One region of the Caballeronia sp. ATUFL_F1_KS4A genome, then DNA from elsewhere that is predicted to be linked to it. Evidence: riboswitches for the same ligand, from Rfam matches in the RefSeq annotation. Region 1 holds a riboswitch; each other region holds the start of a gene.
What was found. Region 1 has a riboswitch for cobalamin ahead of NCS03_RS03520 (TonB-dependent receptor domain-containing protein). Riboswitches for the same ligand answer to the same signal wherever they lie in the genome.
Positions count from the first base shown of each region.

Region 2: it holds a riboswitch for cobalamin, as region 1 does, so the genes downstream of both, cobG (precorrin-3B synthase) here and NCS03_RS03520 (TonB-dependent receptor domain-containing protein) in region 1, are expected to answer to the same signal.
Region 3: it holds a riboswitch for cobalamin, as region 1 does, so the genes downstream of both, cobW (cobalamin biosynthesis protein CobW) here and NCS03_RS03520 (TonB-dependent receptor domain-containing protein) in region 1, are expected to answer to the same signal.

Region 1 covers NZ_JALQEB010000002.1:95,050-98,652, reverse strand. Annotated here, with positions in the region: gene NCS03_RS03525 (FecCD family ABC transporter permease) at 1-175, opposite strand, end outside; gene NCS03_RS03520 (TonB-dependent receptor domain-containing protein) at 172-2,052, opposite strand; cobalamin riboswitch at 2,134-2,431, opposite strand; gene NCS03_RS03515 (ATPase) at 2,699-3,067, shown strand; gene NCS03_RS03510 (cell division protein ZapA) at 3,064-3,378, shown strand; RNA gene ssrS (6S RNA) at 3,484-3,603, shown strand, end outside.
Region 2 covers NZ_JALQEB010000030.1:110,912-114,514, forward strand. Annotated here, with positions in the region: gene NCS03_RS18140 (cobalt-precorrin-5B (C(1))-methyltransferase) at 1-396, opposite strand, end outside; gene cbiE (precorrin-6y C5,15-methyltransferase (decarboxylating) subunit CbiE) at 403-1,614, opposite strand; cobalamin riboswitch at 1,691-1,879, shown strand; gene cobG (precorrin-3B synthase) at 1,944-3,212, shown strand; gene NCS03_RS18155 (precorrin-8X methylmutase) at 3,205-3,603, shown strand, end outside.
Region 3 covers NZ_JALQEB010000030.1:123,606-127,208, reverse strand. Annotated here, with positions in the region: gene NCS03_RS18210 (cobyrinic acid a,c-diamide synthase CobB) at 1-722, opposite strand, end outside; gene cobO (cob(I)yrinic acid a,c-diamide adenosyltransferase) at 726-1,328, opposite strand; gene NCS03_RS18200 (cobalamin biosynthesis protein) at 1,578-2,003, opposite strand; cobalamin riboswitch at 2,050-2,307, shown strand; gene cobW (cobalamin biosynthesis protein CobW) at 2,429-3,514, shown strand; gene cobN (cobaltochelatase subunit CobN) at 3,520-3,603, shown strand, end outside.

The DNA.
Region 1 (3,603 bases):
GCGTCGCCGAGTGCGCGTGAAAGAGCGCGCCGATCGCGCGCGATACGGGCAACGCGACGCTGCCCATCGTGAGCGACGCGACCAGCACGACGAGCGTCGCTGCGCCGAGCGCGATCCAGATCGCGGTGGCGCGGCTCGCGTCCATCGCGCGCGGACGTTCAGCCACGCGGCTCACGACGGATGCCAGCCCAACGTGATGTACGCGCCGCGTCGTGGCGTGTTGTACGAGTAGGCAAGTTCATAGTCCTTGTCGAACAGGTTGTCGATGCGCGCCGTGACGTACCACGACTTCGAGATGTCGTAGCGCGCCGACAGATTCACGATGCCGTAGCCCGCGAGCGTCGAATCGTAATCGCTGCGTTGACCGCTCACGATCCATTCGCCACCGACGCGCCACGGCCCGATCGTGCGATGCGCCGTCAGCGTCGCGAAATGCCGCGCGCGCCGCGTCAAATCCTCGTGATTCGTTTCGTCGACGGGATTCTGGAACGTGACGCCCGCGCGCACATCCGTTGCGCCGACGTGCCCCGCCCACGATCCCTCGATGCCCTGCACCTTCGCGCGCCCGACGTTCTGCGCGACATAGTAGAAGCCGCCGTCGGACACGTAATCGATCAAATTCGAATAGCGCGTCTGAAAAAGCGTCACGCGCACCACGCCGAGCGCATTCGATGCGTACTGCAACGCCGCCTCGACCGAATGACTGCGCTCCGGCTGAATCGACGGATTGCCGCTCAGCGGATAGTAGAGATCGTCGAAGCTCGGCGCGCGAAACGAGGCCGAATAGCTCGCGCTCGCCTTCCAGTGCGCGTCGAAGTTATACGCGTAGCCCAGATAGTAGCTGTTCGCGCCGCCGAAATCGGAATACTGATCGCGGCGCAGATTCGCCTGCAACTCGTTCGCGCCGATGTGCCCCACGTAACCCGCGAACATCGAATTCACATGACGGTCGGGCGCGCTGAACTGATCGGAATCGAGCGTCTGATCGAGATGCTCGTAGCCGAAGAGCAGCTTGTGCGCGTCGCTGATCCGCACGTCGTTCTGCCACGTATATTGCCGGTTCTCCGAATCGAAACGGCTCGTATAGACGCCGTTCTGCTCGATGTTCGCGCGGTCCTGTCCCTGCGCGATCGTGAAGTGCGCCGTCCAGGTATCCGTGACGCGGCCGTTCGCGAACACCGACGCCGAGCGCACGCGATCGTGCGTTTCGTTGATATCGGTCGGCTGGCCATAGGCATCGTCGAAACTGTTGATGCCGTTCGATTGCAGGAAGCGCACGCCCGCGTCCCACTTGTCGCTGAACTCGTGACGCAGCGTCGCCGCGACGCTCTCGTTCAGATAGCCGTTCGCGTTCGGATTGGCGCCGGGCGCGATTCCCGGATCGATCGACGAGAAGCCGTCGGTTTTCTCGCGCGAGACGTTCACGCTGAAGGTCGTGCGGCCGTCCTTGTCGAGCGCGCCGCTCACGCCCGCCGATTGCCGCTGCGTGTGATAGCTGCCGTACTCGGCCTCGAAGTTGAAGCGCGGCGGATGCGCCTCGCCTTCCTTCGTGAAGATCTGCACGACGCCGCCAATCGCATTCGATCCATAGAGCGCCGACACGTTGCCGTTCACGACCTCGACGCGCCCGATCTGGTCGAGCATCAATTGCGATAGCTGTGCCGCGCCGAGCGACGCCGATTCGACGCGCACGCCGTCGATCAGCACGAGCGATTGCGACGACGCCGCACCGCGTATGAAAAGCCCCGAGTTCGAGCCCGGTCCGCCGTTGCGCGTGATCTGCACGCCGGGCGCGAGCGCGACGAGTCCGAGCGCGTCGCTTGCGTTTGCATCGGCGATGTCCTGCTCGTCAAAAAGCGATGTCTGCGGAATCGATTCGGCAAGCGGCTGCGGCGCGCGCGTCGATGTGACGACGACGGGCGCAAGCGTTTGCGTGCTGTCTTCCGTCTGGGCCGCCTGTGCAGCGCCGGCGAACGGCAAGGCGCCGATGGCCGCAACGAGCGCGCCATGACGGGAGAGACCGCTTCTGAGCGCGGCCAGTGGCAATACCATGTGTGAAGTGTTCCGTTTCGCGTGAGCGCGACCCCGCTCCCCGCGAGGACGATGCGCGACGAACGCACCGCGCCATGCGCGCCGATGCGTCGGACTCCGGCCGGTATCCGGGCTGGCGATCAATCGTCTCGCCTTCCCGCGCATGGCGCGCAGTGGCATCGACACGTTTCTTGCAGTCGCGCGCGTGCGACGAATTTCGACACGCTCGCGCGGCAAAATCGCGCATGAGACGACTTGCAACTTGCGTTGCGGTCGCTTACCGTTGCGGGGGCAGCACAGGTTGGCTCGTCGTCGATTGCGGCGACTTCGCTCCCTGTTTCCCGTTTGACTGCATCCACGAGATCCGCGGATGCGAGCACCAAAAGTGCGGCAAGTGTAGGAGCGCGGTTCGGGGCCGTCAAGAAAACCGCGCGGGCAGACTGGCGCGGCGCATGACGAATCGAACGAGAAGCGAAAGAGAAGCGGCCGGCCTGTCATCACGAGCGTTGCGGGGCGCTCGCGTTTTCTGCACACGAATGCATCGCGACATGCGCTTGATTCGAAGGATTAAGCGCTAGATCGCGTGTTGTTACGTCTCGAAACGAGACATTTATCGGAAGCTCCGTTGAACCGCGCTAAAATGCGAGGTCTTTAGAGGACGCAGCACATGCTCAACGAACTCGAATCACTGTCAGGAAACATCGGCCGGCTGATCCAGATCAGCGAGCGCCACAAGCAGGCGCATCAAGCGCTGCAGGAACAACTCGAACAGCTGCGCGCCGACTATGCGAACGTGCAGGCCGAGCTCGCGCAAGTGCGCGAAGAGCGCGATACGCTGCAGTCCGAACGCGATTCGCTGTCCGCGAAAATCGACGACGCGCAAATCCGCCTGAACGCGATTCTCGAAAAGCTGCCGCGCGGCAAGTCCGCGCAACATGCCGAGTCCGACAATCAACTCGATCTCCTCGAAGCCGATTCCCGGGAAGCACATGAAACGGAATTGCACGGCGAGCATCATCAGGGAGAGAAGGCATGACGACCACGCAGATCGAAGTATCCATTCTCGGGCAGCCGTATCGTCTCGCGTGCTCGCCGGAAACCGAAGGCGCATTGCGTGAAGCCGTCGCGCGCGTCGACGCCGAAATGAACAAAGTGCGCAATGCAAGCAGCGTGCGCGGCACGGATCGCATCGCGGTGATGGCGGCGCTTTCGCTGGCGTCGGAATTGCTTAAGCTGCAGGACAGCGTGCGTCACGGCGAGGCCTTCCCCGCCGAAGAAATCCGCCGCACGATGCACTCGATGAACGAGCAATTGGGCGCGGTCATTGCGCAACACGAAGGGCAATAAGGCAGATGCGCGTCGAGTCAATCAGCGCGCAATGTCAATCGAAAAAAGAAACTGCCGAAGTAGCGTGAAGAGGCTGCAGAAGGCAAACGATTGGTGTAGAGTGACGTTTCCCTGCCTGGTACGCCAAGGTCATATATTCCTTGAACCAATGCTACATTGGCACGGTTGCGGAACCTTGCAGCACGGGCGCGCGCGTCGCTAGTCCGATGTACCCGAAGTGTTGCT
Region 2 (3,603 bases), on a different contig from region 1:
CTTGCGCGGCATCGGATTGATCGCCGGTTCGCCGACGGCGAGCGCGAGGCCCGCGCGCGTCACCGTGCCGACGCCCGCGCCCGCATGAAAACGCACGCCCGGTTCCTCCGACAGTCGCACGCGCGCGAACACGAGCGCACCGTGCGTGACGTCGGGATCGTCGCCCGCATCCTTGATGACGCCGGCTTCGGCGGCGGCGCTTTCATCGGGTAAACGGCGGCAGAACGAAAGCATCATCGTCACGCGCTGGCCCTTCGGCAGGACGATCTCCGCGCGCTCGCTCGTCTCGCCGAGCAGCAAGAGGCGCGCGGCCGCGAGACTCGTCGCGGTCGCGCAGCTTCCTGTCGTGTAGCCGCTGCGCAGCGGCGCGGCTTTCTCCGGCGTCTCTTCACGCATGACGCATCACGGTTTGCTCGCGTGCAGGACGGTGATCGGCAGCGCCTGACGCCACGTGTCGAAGCTGCCGAGCGGTTCCGCCTGCGCGACGCCGATGCGCGTCAGCTCGCCGCCGTGCCGCGCGCGCCATTCGACGAGCGCCGCCTCGCTTTGCAGCGTCACCGCATTGGCGACGAGCCGCCCCCCCTGACGCAGACGCGCCCAGCACGCATCGAGCAGGCCCGGCACCGTCAATCCACCGCCGATGAACACCGCGTCCGGCGCGGGAAGGCCGTCGAGCGCGGCGGGCGCTTCGCCTCTGACGAGTTGCAGCGCGGGCACGCCGAGCGCATCGCGGTTGTATTCGATGAGACGCTGACGGCTCTCGTTCGCTTCGATCGCGATCGCCCGACACGCGCCGTGCGCGCGCATCCATTCGATGCCGATCGAGCCGCAGCCCGCGCCGACGTCCCACAGCAGTTCGCCGGGCTGCGGCGCGAGGCGCGCGAGCGTCACGGCGCGCACGTCGCGCTTCGTCAACTGGCCGTCGTGGCGGTAGGCGTCGTCGGCGAGACCGGGCGTGAGCGGCGGCCCGGCGTGGCCGGCGTGCGTCCGGCACTCGATCGCGATGAGATTGAGCGCGGCAACGACGGGCTCGCGCCAGTCGTCGGCACGCTCGTCGATGCGGCGTTCGTCGCTGCCGCCGAGATGCTCGAAGACGGTCATGCGGCTCGCGCCGAAACCATGCGCGGTCAGAAGCGTGGCGACGGCGGCGGGCGTCGTGCCGTCCGCGCTCAGCACGATGAGGCGCACGCCGCGATGCAGATTCGCGAGCAGCGACGCCGCCGGCCGCCCGACGAGCGATACGCAGACGGCGTCTTGGAGCGCCCAGCACAGGCGCGCCGCCGCGAGCGACAGCGACGACGGCGCGGGAATGACGCGCATTTCGCCGTTGGCGACTTCGCGCGCGAGCGTCGCGCCGACGCCGAAGCACATCGGATCGCCGCTCGCGAGCACGCAGATGCGCGTCTTGCCGTCGCCGCGGTCGGCGAGCACGGCATCGAGCGAAAAGGGTTTCGGCCACGGCATGCGGCGCGCGGCGATGCGATCCGGCAGCAACGCGAGATGACGTTCGCCGCCGTGGATCGACTGGGCGTCGAGAAGCGCGCGACGCGCGGCGCGGGAAAGTCCGTGCCAGCCGTCTTCGCCGATGCCCACCACGGTCAGCCAGTTCGACATGCGCGGTCTCCTTGCAGCGATTCCGATCGCGTTCCCGGATACATGCCGGAAGCGCTCGGAGGGTCGATAAAAGCGGGCATAATACAGGTCCGTCGGCGCCCGGGGTCGTGAGACCGAGGGCTTAAAAGGGAACACAGCAAAACTGTGGCTGCCCCCGCAATTGTACGCAGCGAGTCCGCGCTCCACTGCCACTGGTTTTTACCGGGAAGGCCGGCGCGAATGTCGACCTGCCAGCCAAGAGACCTGCCGACCCAACGCATTCGCGCGACGCCGACCGGGCGGGGTGTACCGGTTCGCTCATCACGCGCGAAGCCCAACGGGTCACGCTTTTGAATTCTTTCGACCGCTCATCGCTCAACGCAACGCCGCGTGCTTCCGCATGCCCGGGCCTGATGCGCATCGTGCCCGCGCGCGATGGCGGCCTTGCGCGTCTGCGTCTCGCGGGCGGCGTGTTGAGCACGCGGGCGGCGCGGGCCGTCGCGCGTGCGGCTCGCGAGTGCGGCTCGGGCGTGATCGAAGTGACCAATCGCGCGAATCTGCAACTGCGCGGCATTCGCGACGATGCCCACGCCGCGCTCGTCGTCTGCGCCCTCGACGCGGGCCTCGGCCCGTCGACGGCGGGCGCAGACGACATCCGCAACGTAATGCTGAGCCCGCTCGCGGACGACGGCACGCGCGCGCTCGCCGCGCGGATCGTCGATGCGATGCAGGCCGATGCGTCGCTGCATGCGCTGTCGCCGAAATTCGCGCTCCAGCTCGACGCCGGCGAGCGCCTCGCGATGCTCGATCATCCGCACGATGTTTGGCTTTCCGCCATCGAGGATGGCGCGCGCTTCGCATTCGGCCTCGCCGGAACGATGCGCGATCCGGCGCTCGGCGCGATCTCGCGCGACGATCTCGTGATGTTCGTCCTGAACGTGTTGCGCAGCTTTCTCGCGCTGGCGACGCCTGAAGAACATCGCATGCGCGATCTGCTTGCGCGTATCGGCGTTGCGCGCTTTCTCGACGCCTTGCGTTTCGACGCCGATATCGCGACATGGACACGCGCACCCGCCGATGCATCGCTGCGTCTCGGCGCGCACGAGGAGCCGCATCGCGCGACGTGGTACGCGGGTGCGCAAACGCCGCTGGGCCGTCTCGATGCGACGACGCTCGAAGCGCTCGCCAATCTCGCCGACGCACACGGCGCAAGCCGCCTGACGATGACGCCGTGGCAAAGCGTGCTGATTCCCGACCTCGCGGCGCATTCAGCGCATGACGTGCTGCAAGGGCTGCACGCGCTCGGCCTTGCAACCGGCGCGCACGAACCGCTCGCGCGCCTCATCGCGTGCGCGGGTTCGGAAGGCTGCGCAAAGAGCCGTGCCGACACCAAAGCCGATGCTCACCGGCTCGCCGCGCTCCTGCCTTCGGATGACGGGACGCAGGTGCATCTGAGCGGCTGCGAGCGTTCGTGCGCGGCGGCGCATCCGGTTCCGGTCACGCTCTACGCAGTCGCGCCCGGACGATACGACTTACATCGCGACGCACGAGCCGTCGCGCGCAATCTGACCATCGAAGAGGCGGCCGAACGGCTCGCCCGGAGCCATGCCGATGCTTGACTACATCCGCGACGGCGCGGAGATTTATCGTCAGTCCTTTGCGACGATCCGCGCCGAAGCCGACCTCGCCGCCATTCCCGCCGATCTGGAGAAGCTCGCCGTGCGGCTGATCCATGCGTGCGGCATGGTGGATATCGTGAGCGATCTGCGCTTCTCGCCCGGCGCGGGCAGCATCGGAAGAAAGGCGCTTGCAGCAGGCGCGCCGATCCTGTGCGATGCGCGCATGGTCGCCGAGGGCATCACGCGCGCGCGCTTGCCCGCCGACAACCGCGTGATCTGCACCTTGAGCGATCCCTCGATTCCCGAGCGCGCCCGCGCGATGCGCAACACGCGCTCGGCCGCCGCGCTCGAACTATGGCGTGCGCAACTCGAAGGCGCGATCGTCGCGATA
Region 3 (3,603 bases), on a different contig from region 1:
GCGATGGCGATATGCGCGCCGTCGAGCAGACGCGGCGGCGCGGGCAGCGTCGCATCGTCGAAATGAACGGGCGGCGGAAGATCGGCGAGCGTCGTTTGCGCGATTGCATCGGCGGCGCGGTCGAGCCGTGCGTCGAGGCCCGCGACTTCATCGGGCTGCGTGAGACCGAGATGACGCTCGGGCAAGGCGATATCGTCCGCATTCGACAGATGGCCGCAATAACGCAAGTCGACGGGGATAGTCTCCGACAACATCTGCGCATGGCGCGCCGATGCAACGCGATTCGCGAGCACGCCATGAAAGGGCACATCTTCGCGATAACGCGCGAGCCCGAACGCAATGGCGCCGAACGTCTGCGCCATGCCGTGCGCGCCGATCACCGCGAGCACCGGTACGTTGAACGTGGCGGCCAGATCGGCGCTGCTCGGCGTGCCGTCGAAGAGACCCATCACGCCTTCGATGAGAATGAGATCGGCCTCGCGCGCGGCCTTGGCGAGCAACGCGCGGCACGCATCGAGCCCGACCATCGACAGATGCAGCGAATAAACGGGCGCGCCGCATGCGCGTTCGAGAATCATCGGATCGAGAAAATCCGGGCCGGTCTTGAACACGCGTACCGTCAGGCCTCGGCGCGCGTGATGACGCGCAAGCGCCGCCGTCACCGTGGTCTTGCCTTGATGCGACGCACTCGCGCCGATGAAGAGAGCGGGGCAGTCGGGCATCGCTCAGAACTCGACGCCGCGTTGCGCTTTCACGCCTTGCTCGCGATACGGATGCTTCACGAGCCGCATTTCCGTGACGAGATCGGCAAGTTCGATCAACGCATCGGGCGCGTGGCGACCGGTCACGACGACATGCAGCATCGCGGGCCGCGCCTTCAGCACGTCGAGCACTTCATCGAGCGGCAGATACTCGTACTTGAGCACGGTGTTGAGTTCGTCGAGCACGACCATCTGATATTCGCCGCTCTCGATCATGCGGCGCGCTTCGTTCCAGCCCTTGCGCGCGGTGGCCATGTCGGCTTCGCGATTCTGCGTGTTCCAGGTGTAGCCATCTCCCATGGTGACGAAATCGCAATGCGCGATTGCGCCGAGGAAATCGCGCTCCGATGTATGCAGCGCGCCCTTGATGAACTGCACGACGCCGAGCTTCATGCCGTGTCCGAGCACGCGCACCGCCATGCCGAACGCGGCCGTTGTCTTGCCCTTGCCGTTGCCGGTATTCACGATCAAAAGGCCTTTCTCGTGATCGGCGGCGGCCTGCTTTTTCTCGTGGCCTTCCTTGCGGCGCTGGGTCATGCGCAGATGCGATTCGGTATCGGTTTTCACGGGAGCTCCAGAGAAAGACGGCCGTATCGTACAACAGGCGGCGGCTTAATTCTGCGCTAACAGACGGCAGGCATCATGCAATCAACGTAATCACCGACTCGAGGAGCAAGCAAATGGACGCGCTCTATCTCTATCTGGAACTCGTCGCGCTTGGCGTTCTCGTCTGGCTTTGCCGCGACAAGTTCAAACCGGTCGTGGCGAAGCCGCTCGCCGAAACGCCGCGTCCGCGCACGACCGCAAGACCGGTATTCATGTTCCGTTCGCGCGGGGCGCATGCATCGCTGCGATCGCGACGGTTACGCCACAATCGATCGTCTTTGGCACGATGAGCGTTCGCGCGTTGCCCGCGAGCAGCGCGCAAGGCTCGCATACGCCATCGACGTTCATATGCGCCATTGCATGATGCGATATCGCCGTGCGCGGCGCTTGCGCGATTTCATCGGCGCCGTAGAAGCGCAATGTCAGACGATGACGCTCGCAGAACGCGAGCAGTCCCGCCTCGTGCCGTTTCGCGTCGATGCTCGCGATGATGGCGATGTCGCCGAACGCAAGCGTGCCCAAAGCGCCGCGCACGGCGTGCTCGATTGCGTCGGCGCTCGCGCCCCGCGTGCAGCCGATCCCCACGGCAAGACGCGTGACAGCGGGCTGATTCATGTGGGCGATGACGAATTCCATGTGCGCCGACCTTACCACCTTTCTTGACGCTCGCGCCCGCCGGGCCTAGACTTTCACGCAGTTTTGGTGCTCGCGCGCGGATTCTCTCGTGCGCAGTTAAACGGGAAGCAGGGCGCGTTCCTTTCGATTCGTCGAACGCACGTCAACCTGCGCTGCCCCCGCAACGGTAAGCGATTCACCGCGCACGGCATTTTCATCGCGTGTACGGGAAGCCGGCTTCGAAGCCACTGCGCGTGAGAAACGCGCGGGAAGGCGAAGCGGCGTCGTCGTCAGCCCGGATACCGGCCAGACTTTGAGCGGGGCTTGCTGTCGCGGGGATGCGGCGCGGCCCATGATCCATAAAAGCGTGCGTTTCCCTTTCATCCAGCCGCGTTGCCAGGCATCGCGCGACATGAAGCGCATGCAACCGAAGCCACGGAGCGACGATGCAAACCCGCAAGATTCCCGTCACGGTCGTGACCGGCTTTCTCGGCAGCGGCAAGACCACACTGATGCGGCATATCCTCTCCAATGCGCAAGGCCAGCGCATCGCGGTGATCGTCAACGAGTTCGGCGAGCTCGGCATCGACGGGGAGATTTTGAAGGGTTGCGGCATCGGTTGCGACGATGAAGCCGGCTCCAAAGACCGCAATCTGTACGAGCTCGCGAACGGTTGTCTCTGCTGCACCGTGCAGGAAGAGTTCTATCCGGTCATGGAACAACTCGTCGAGCGGCGCGAGAGCATCGATCACGTGCTGATCGAAACGTCCGGTCTCGCTTTGCCGAAGCCGCTCGTGCAGGCGTTCAACTGGCCGTCGATCAAGAACGCATTCACCGTCGATGCCGTCGTGACCGTGGTCGATGGACCCGCTGCCGCGAGCGGTCAGTTCGCGGCGAATCCCGTCGCCGTCGATGCGCAACGCAAGGCCGATCCCAATCTCGATCACGAATCGCCGCTGCATGAATTGTTCGAGGACCAGCTTTCGTCTGCCGATCTCGTCATCGTCAACAAGACCGATCTCATGGATGATGAAGCCCTGCGAAAGGTCGAAGCGCTCGTGCGGCCCGAGATTCCGCCCGAAGTGAAGATCGTGCCCGCGCAGATGGGCAGGCTCGATGTGCATACATTGCTCGGTCTCGAATCCGCATCGGAAGAGACGATTCATTTGCGGCACGATCATCACGGTTCGCCCGATGAAGCAGGCCACGCCGATCATCATCATGACGAGTTCGATTCGGTCGTCGTGCATGGCAACGTCGAATCGCGCGAGCAGGCGCTGGCCGCGCTGCATGCGCTCGTCGAGCAGCACACGATCTATCGCGTGAAGGGTTTCGCTGCGTTGCCGGGCGCGGCGATGCGGCTCGTCGTGCAAGGCGTCGGACGACGCTTCGACAGTTACTTCGACCGCCGCTGGGAAGCGGGCGAAGCGAAGACCCAAAGCCGCTTCGTGCTGATCGGCGAAGACCTCGAACGCGCGACGCTGCAACGCGCGTTCGACGCCGCGCTCGCGAGCGCGCCCGTGCAGGCGTAACCGCGATGCATCTGCTCCGCACGACGCCGGGAGGCTTCGTCGACGACGCGCAGGGCGTCATGCGTATCGATCAGACGAGCGCGCCGATC